2 regions of the Pseudomonas sp. Tn43 genome follow, and region 1 is predicted to be linked to the other one. Evidence: riboswitches for the same ligand, from Rfam matches in the RefSeq annotation. Region 1 holds a riboswitch; the other holds the start of a gene.

The links. Region 1 has a riboswitch for cobalamin ahead of cobO (cob(I)yrinic acid a,c-diamide adenosyltransferase). Riboswitches for the same ligand answer to the same signal wherever they lie in the genome.
Region 2: it holds a riboswitch for cobalamin, as region 1 does, so the genes downstream of both, cobW (cobalamin biosynthesis protein CobW) here and cobO (cob(I)yrinic acid a,c-diamide adenosyltransferase) in region 1, are expected to answer to the same signal.

The regions. Positions count from the first base shown of each region.
Region 1 covers NZ_JACHYG010000014.1:62,870-66,271, reverse strand. The annotation lists gene FHW68_RS24415 (sorbosone dehydrogenase family protein) at 1-482, opposite strand, end outside; gene FHW68_RS24410 (hypothetical protein) at 551-1,135, opposite strand; cobalamin riboswitch at 1,290-1,541, shown strand; gene cobO (cob(I)yrinic acid a,c-diamide adenosyltransferase) at 1,622-2,233, shown strand; gene FHW68_RS24400 (cobyrinate a,c-diamide synthase) at 2,244-3,402, shown strand, end outside.
Region 2 covers NZ_JACHYG010000002.1:709,170-712,571, reverse strand. The annotation lists gene cobN (cobaltochelatase subunit CobN) at 1-590, opposite strand, end outside; gene cobW (cobalamin biosynthesis protein CobW) at 594-1,667, opposite strand; cobalamin riboswitch at 1,768-1,982, opposite strand; cobalamin riboswitch at 2,165-2,393, shown strand; gene FHW68_RS07525 (CbtB domain-containing protein) at 2,514-2,720, shown strand; gene FHW68_RS07520 (CbtA family protein) at 2,732-3,402, shown strand, end outside.

The DNA.
Region 1 (3,402 bases):
TTGCCGACCAGGGTCATGCCGAAGGGCGAATTAAGGTTTTCCAGGAAGACCGTGCGGGTTTCGGCCACGCCATCGTGGTCCTTGTCCCGCAGCAGGGTGATGCGGTTCGGGCTAGGGACGCCGGCACCGGCGCGGCCCATGACCTTGCCCATGACCCAGCCGCGAATGCCTCGGCCAGGTTTGGGCGGTGCGTTGGTTTCGGCTACCAGTACATCGCCGTTGGGCAGCACGTACAGCCAGCGCGGGTGCTCGAGGCCTTCGGCAAACGCTGCCACTTGAGTCCCTGGCGCGGCGACAGGTTTCTTGCCTTCAGGCCAGCCGATCGCCGGGGCGATGTTCACCGTCGGGATCAGTGTTTTATTCGGTTCTGGCAGCTTGGGCGAAGGGCCTGTGCCGTCCGAGACTTGCAGGCTGGAGGTGTCACCACAGGCGGCGAGCCCTCCGGCGAGCGCGATAACGAAAGCGAGCTGGGATTTGCGCATTACTGATCTTCCCTATGAATGCATTGAAGTAATCATAGAGAAGCGTAGACGCCCGATGGTTCAACCGGTCAGCCGCGGGCTTCCTTGAGCACAATAGCGATGCCCGGATGGTAGTTGCCGGCTTCATTGCGCAACTTGCGGTAGGCGTAAGGGAAATACCAGGCCACGGCGCAGGTGTGTTCCTTTTGCAGGTCATCGACCATGTCCTGGAGTTCCTCCGGGGTGGCGCTGTGCTGGGCTTTTTGTGGCGCGACAAACAGACAGCCGAGTTTCAGATCGCTGGCGTAGCTGATTCGCTTCGCATCACTGGTGATGTCCGCCAGCGCCTGGGTCAGGTTCAGGCTATTGACCCGTGGCCAGCGCTGGGTGGCCTGCAGATACGCGCGCTCTTCGCTGCTGGCGATAAACAGATCGGCCCGGGCGTTGCGTTCGCCTTCTTCGATCTGTTTGCGGGTCGACGTTTGTGTCAGCGTGACCATTTCTGCCATCCAGGCTGCGGCGGAAAGCAGGCCGAGGTTGGCGTTTTCGTCGTGCCAGTAGGGCGTATCGTTATCGCCGCGCACGGCGTTGTAGCGGTCGATACAGTCAAACCAGCGTTCCAGCACAGGCCGCAGGAATTCCAGCTTCGGATTGCTGATGATCATGCCTTGCATGTGGCTCACCCTTGTTATTGTGTTGTCAGGTTGTGGCTCTTTGATATCACTGCTGACAGTGTGGCACAAGATTGGCGTCAGTTAATTGATCGATGGCAGTTATTCGCTCAGCGGTGTCCCGGCTTTAATTGACGCTCCACCCCCAACCCTCTAACCTTCGCGGCTTGTTTCAGGTGCTCTGTGACCTTGGTCGACAGAGTGAAACAGGGAAGCCGGTGAGTGAATTTCTTCCAGCAAAGAATGATCACGATCCCGGCGCTGCCCCCGCAACGGTAAATGAGTAAAAGCTGCGCGAGGGCCTGATGACAGGCCCTAGCCACTGTGTCGACTGTCGACATGGGAAGGCGCGCAGTCAGGCGCAAGCCGCTCATGAGCCCGGAGACCGGCCTGATTCATCCAACGGCATCACGGTGGGCGATGCCAGGCTTCTTGCCGTCTATTCTTGTGCCTGCCCGCCGTTATCCAGCCTCAACGGAGAGCTCCCCCATGACTGATACTCCCGATCGTGACGAACGCCATCTGGCGCGCATGCTGCGCAAAAAAGCGGTGATCGACGAACGCATCGCCAATTCGCCGAATGAATGCGGTTTGCTGCTGGTGCTCTCCGGCAACGGCAAAGGCAAGAGCAGTTCGGCGTTCGGCATGCTTGCGCGGGCCATGGGCCACGGCATGCAGTGCGGCGTGGTGCAGTTCATCAAGGGGCGCAACAGCACCGGCGAGGAGCTGTTTTTCCGGCGCTTTGCGGAACAGGTGCGTTTTCATGTGATGGGCGAAGGCTTCACCTGGGAAACCCAGGATCGCCAGCGTGACATCGCCGCCGCCGAAGCCGCTTGGGCGGTGTCCCGCGAACTGCTGCGCGATCCGGCCATTGGCCTGGTGGTGCTCGATGAATTGAACATTGCCCTCAAGCACGGCTACCTGGATCTCGATCAGGTGCTCAGCGATTTGCAGGCGCGTCCGCCGATGCAGCACGTGGTGGTCACGGGTCGTGGCGCCAAACCGGAGATGATCGATCTGGCCGACACCGTCACTGAAATGGGCATGATCAAACACGCCTTCCAGGCCGGAATCAAAGCGCAAAAAGGCGTCGAGTTGTGAACTGCACTTTATGAATAGCCATCGTCAATGCCCGGCGGTCCTGATCGCCGCGCCGGCCTCCGGTCAGGGCAAGACCACCGTCACCGCCGCGCTCGCCCGTTTGCATCGTAATCAGGGGCGCAAGGTTCGCGTGTTCAAATGCGGCCCGGACTTTCTCGACCCGATGATTCTCGAGCGCGCCAGCGGCGCGCCGGTCTATCAACTCGACATGTGGATGGTCGGCGAACAGGAAAGCCGGCGTCTGTTGTGGGAAGCCGCTGGCGAAGCCGACCTGATCCTCATCGAAGGCGTCATGGGGCTGTTCGACGGTACGCCGTCCAGTGCCGACCTGGCGCGGCACTTCGGCGTGCCGGTGCTCGGCGTGATCGACGGCACCGCCATGGCCCAGACCTTTGGCGCGCTGGCCCTGGGCCTTGCGCGTTATCAGCCGGATTTGCCGTTTGCCGGTGTGCTGGCCAATCGGGTCGGCACCGTGCGCCATGCGCAATTGCTCGAAGGCAGCCTGACTGAAGGTTTGCGCTGGTACGGCGCGCTGTCCCGGGAGACCGGGATCGAATTGCCGAGTCGGCATCTCGGCCTGGTTCAGGCCAGTGAATTGAATGATCTCGACCTGCGTCTCGATGCGGCGGCCGACTCATTAGCCAGCAGTTGCGACGTGGCGCTGCCGCCAGCCGTGGAATTCGCCGCGCCTGAAATGATCGCCGCCGAACCGTTGCTGGCCGGTGTGCGGATTGCCGTGGCGCGGGACGAAGCGTTCGCGTTTACCTACGGCGCGAGCCTGGATTTGCTGCGGGCCATGGGCGCCGAATTGACGTTCTTTTCGCCGATCCGCGACAGCGAGTTACCTGAGGCAGACAGCCTCTATCTGCCGGGCGGCTATCCCGAATTGCACCATGTGGCGTTGTCACAAAACACGTCGATGCTGACCGCGATCCGCGCGCACCACGCGGCGGGCAAACCGTTGCTGGCCGAGTGTGGCGGCATGCTGTATTTGCTGGATTCCTTGACCGATGTCGAGGGCACTCGCGCTGAACTGGTTGGCTTGCTGGCCGGTGAAGCAGTGATGCAGAAGCGTCTTGCCGCGTTGGCCTTGCAGGCGGTCGAATTGCCGGAAGGTTTGTTGCGTGGCCACACCTATCACCACTCGCTGACCAGCACCGGGCTTGAGC
Region 2 (3,402 bases), on a different contig from region 1:
GCTTGCCAGTCGGCTTGCCAATCGCTCAACTCAGCGGGGCTTTTTTGCGGGTGGTAGATCGCGGTGCGTGGCAGGGTTTGTGGCTCGGACCATGGATAGTCGCGGCCCAGCCAACGGCTGGCGAGGCAGCGAAACAGGTCGAGCGCGTTGGCCATGCCGCCCTGACGCAGGAAGTGCCAGAGCCGGTCGCGTTCTTGCGCAGTTACGGTGCTCAGGTCACTGAGCTCCGGGTCCGGGCGATCGTCCCCCGGCACCAGAATCAGCTGCACGCCGCGCTCGGACAACTCCACCAGACGCTCGATGCCGTAACGCCAATAGGCGATGCCACCGTGCAGCGAGATCAGAATCACTTTGGCGTGGCGCAGCACTTCGTCGACATAGAGATCGACCGAAGCGTGATTCTGCACCTGCATCGGGTTAGCCAGACGCAGGCTCGGGTAATCGTCGGGCAACTGCTGCGCCGCTTCGGCGAGCAACGCCAGGCTGGAATCGCCGCTGCACAGGATCACCAGCTCGGCGGGGGTTTGTCCAAGGTCGGCAATGTTGTCATCCGACACGAAACCGCCGGGCTGGGTCCTGAGCAGGTGCATGGCTTAAACGCTGAGCGCAGCGCGCAATTGCGCTTCGAGCGCAGCGGCGTCCAGGCCCTGACCGATTAACACCAGACGGGTGCTGCGCGCTTCTTCAGCGCCCCACTGACGGTCGAAATGCTTGTCGAAACGCGTGCCCACGCCCTGGATCAGCAGGCGCATCGGTTTGTTCGGCACCGCTGCAAAACCTTTGACCCGCAAGATGCCGTGCTGAACCACCAATTGAGTCAGCGCGTCCAGCAGCAGGCTTTCGTCGGCTTGCGGCAGCTCGATCGAGATGGAATCGAATGCGTCGTGGTCGTGCTCATCGTGATGGCCGTCTTCACCTTCGTGGTGATGATCGTGATGGCTGTGGCGGCTGTCGATGTGTTCTTCGGAGCCAGCGCCAAGGCCGATCAGCACGTCCAGTGGCAGACGACCGCTGCTGGCTTCGATGACTTTCACCGCTGGCGGCAGCTCTTCGGCGACTTCCAGGCGCACACGGGCCAGGTCTTCAGCGCTGATCAGATCGGCCTTGTTGAGGATCACCAGGTCGGCGCTGGCCAGTTGGTCGGCGAACAGCTCGTGCAACGGCGACTCGTGGTCCAGGTTCGGGTCAAGTTTGCGCATGGCATCGACCTGATCGGGGAACGCTGCGAAGGTGCCAGCCGCGACGGCCGGGCTGTCGACCACGGTGATCACCGCGTCAACCGTGCAGGCGCTGCGGATTTCCGGCCACTGGAAGGCTTGAACCAAAGGCTTTGGCAGGGCCAGGCCCGAGGTTTCGATTAGGATGTGGTCGAGGTCGCCGCGACGGGCGACCAGCTCGCGCATCACCGGGAAGAACTCTTCCTGAACGGTGCAGCACAGGCAGCCGTTGGCCAGTTCATAGACGCGACCGTTGGCTTCTTCTTCGGTGCAACCGATCGAACATTGCTTGAGGATTTCGCCGTCGATGCCCAGTTCGCCGAACTCGTTGACGATCACCGCGATACGACGGCCCTGGGCATTGTCGAGCATGTGGCGCAGCAAGGTGGTTTTGCCCGAGCCGAGGAAGCCGGTAACGATGGTGACGGGGAGTTTGGCCAGTGTTTTCATCGGATGCCCTTTGGCGAGATGGCGGGCATACGGGACGACAATCGCAGCGGCGGATGCACGCGCGCAAGAGTTCCGTCACCGGATCACCCCGCCCGGTTGTAGTGAGAATCTGTATCGAGGCAGGTCTCCTGGCTGACGGTGTGCCAATCCTTCGACTGGCGTTTGCTGCGCCTTCCCGCGAACCTGATGGATCAGGGCTTGCAGTGGCGTGGCAGCGAACATCACCGTTCACAGTTGCGGGGGCAGCCGCGGCATCGACCGCGTTCCCTTCTTAGCTTCGGCAAACGCCGAAGAACCTCGAAAGCGCAAGGCTACGCATCGTGTGGGGGCGGGTCAATCACTGAGTAGGAGCTGCCGAAGGCTGCGATCTTTTGATCTTGTTTTTGAAAGCAACATCAAAAGATCGCAGCCTTCGGCAGCTCCTACAAGAGCCAATCAGCATTGGGCATCCAAGTGAGAACCCTTGCCAATTGACGCCCAACCCCCGCCCATGCTCTCCTACACGCCTTGTTACGGGTGCCCTTCACAGGGTGAAACGGGAAACCGGTGAATCATGTGCTTTACTCTAAAGCCATGTCAGTCCGGTGCTGCCCCCGCAACGGTAAGCGAGTGAAGCGTCAGATCCACTGTGCCTGTCATATGGCATGGGAAGGTGATGCTTGCAGGTCTGGGCGCAAGCCCTGCCCCTCGCGAGCCCGGAGACCGGCCCGCAACACAAAGTGACTTTTACGTTCACTGAATAACAAACCCGCGGTGGGCGGGCGCTGTTCGAAATCTCTGCGTGCCCCGGCGTGCGGCGGTTTTCATGCGCTCTATTCACCCGCTGACAGACCAGAGGGAAGCGCCATGTCGATCATCAGCAGCACCGGCTCCAACACCGATAAAAAGAGCACGATCAGCACTACTTCTACCCTGAGCCAACGCCTGACCGCCGCTTTTTGTGCGTCGATCCTTGGCGCCAGCCTTGTGTATTTCGCCGGTTTCTCGCACATCGAAGCGGTGCACAACGCCGCGCACGATACCCGTCACAGCGCTGCATTCCCGTGCCACTGAGACCTGCCGAAATGATCAAGCGTATCGCGCAAACCGCAGGTTTCACCGGGCTGCTGGCCGCCCTGCTATTGACCCTGCTGCAAAGCTTCTGGGTGGCTCCGCTGATTTTGCAGGCCGAGACCTACGAAAAATCCGAGCCAGCCGCGGTTGAAATCCACGAGCATGCCGCGGGCGCTGTCACCGCTCACACCCACGATGCCGAAGCCTGGGAACCTGAAGATGGCTGGCAGCGCGTGCTGTCGACCACCGGCGGCAATCTGGTGGTAGCGGTCGGCTTCGCCCTGATGCTCGCGGGCCTTTACACGTTGCGCGCGCCACGCCGTACCTCTCAGGGCCTGCTCTGGGGCCTGGCGGGTTACGCGACGTTCGTGCTGGCGCCAACCCTCGGCCTGCCACCTGAACTGCCAGGCACTGCCGCGGCGGATCTGGCGCAACGGCAGATCTGGTGGATTGGCACCGCCGCATCCACCGCTGTCGGTATCGCACTGATCGCATTCAGCCGCCACTGGCTGATGAAGCTCCTCGGCGTGGCGATTCTTGGCGTGCCTCATGTGATTGGCGCGCCGCAACCGGAAGTCCATTCCATGCTGGCGCCGCAAGCCCTGGAAGCGCAGTTCAAAATCGCTTCGCAGCTGACCAACATGGCGTTCTGGCTGGCCCTGGGCCTGATCAGCGCCTGGTT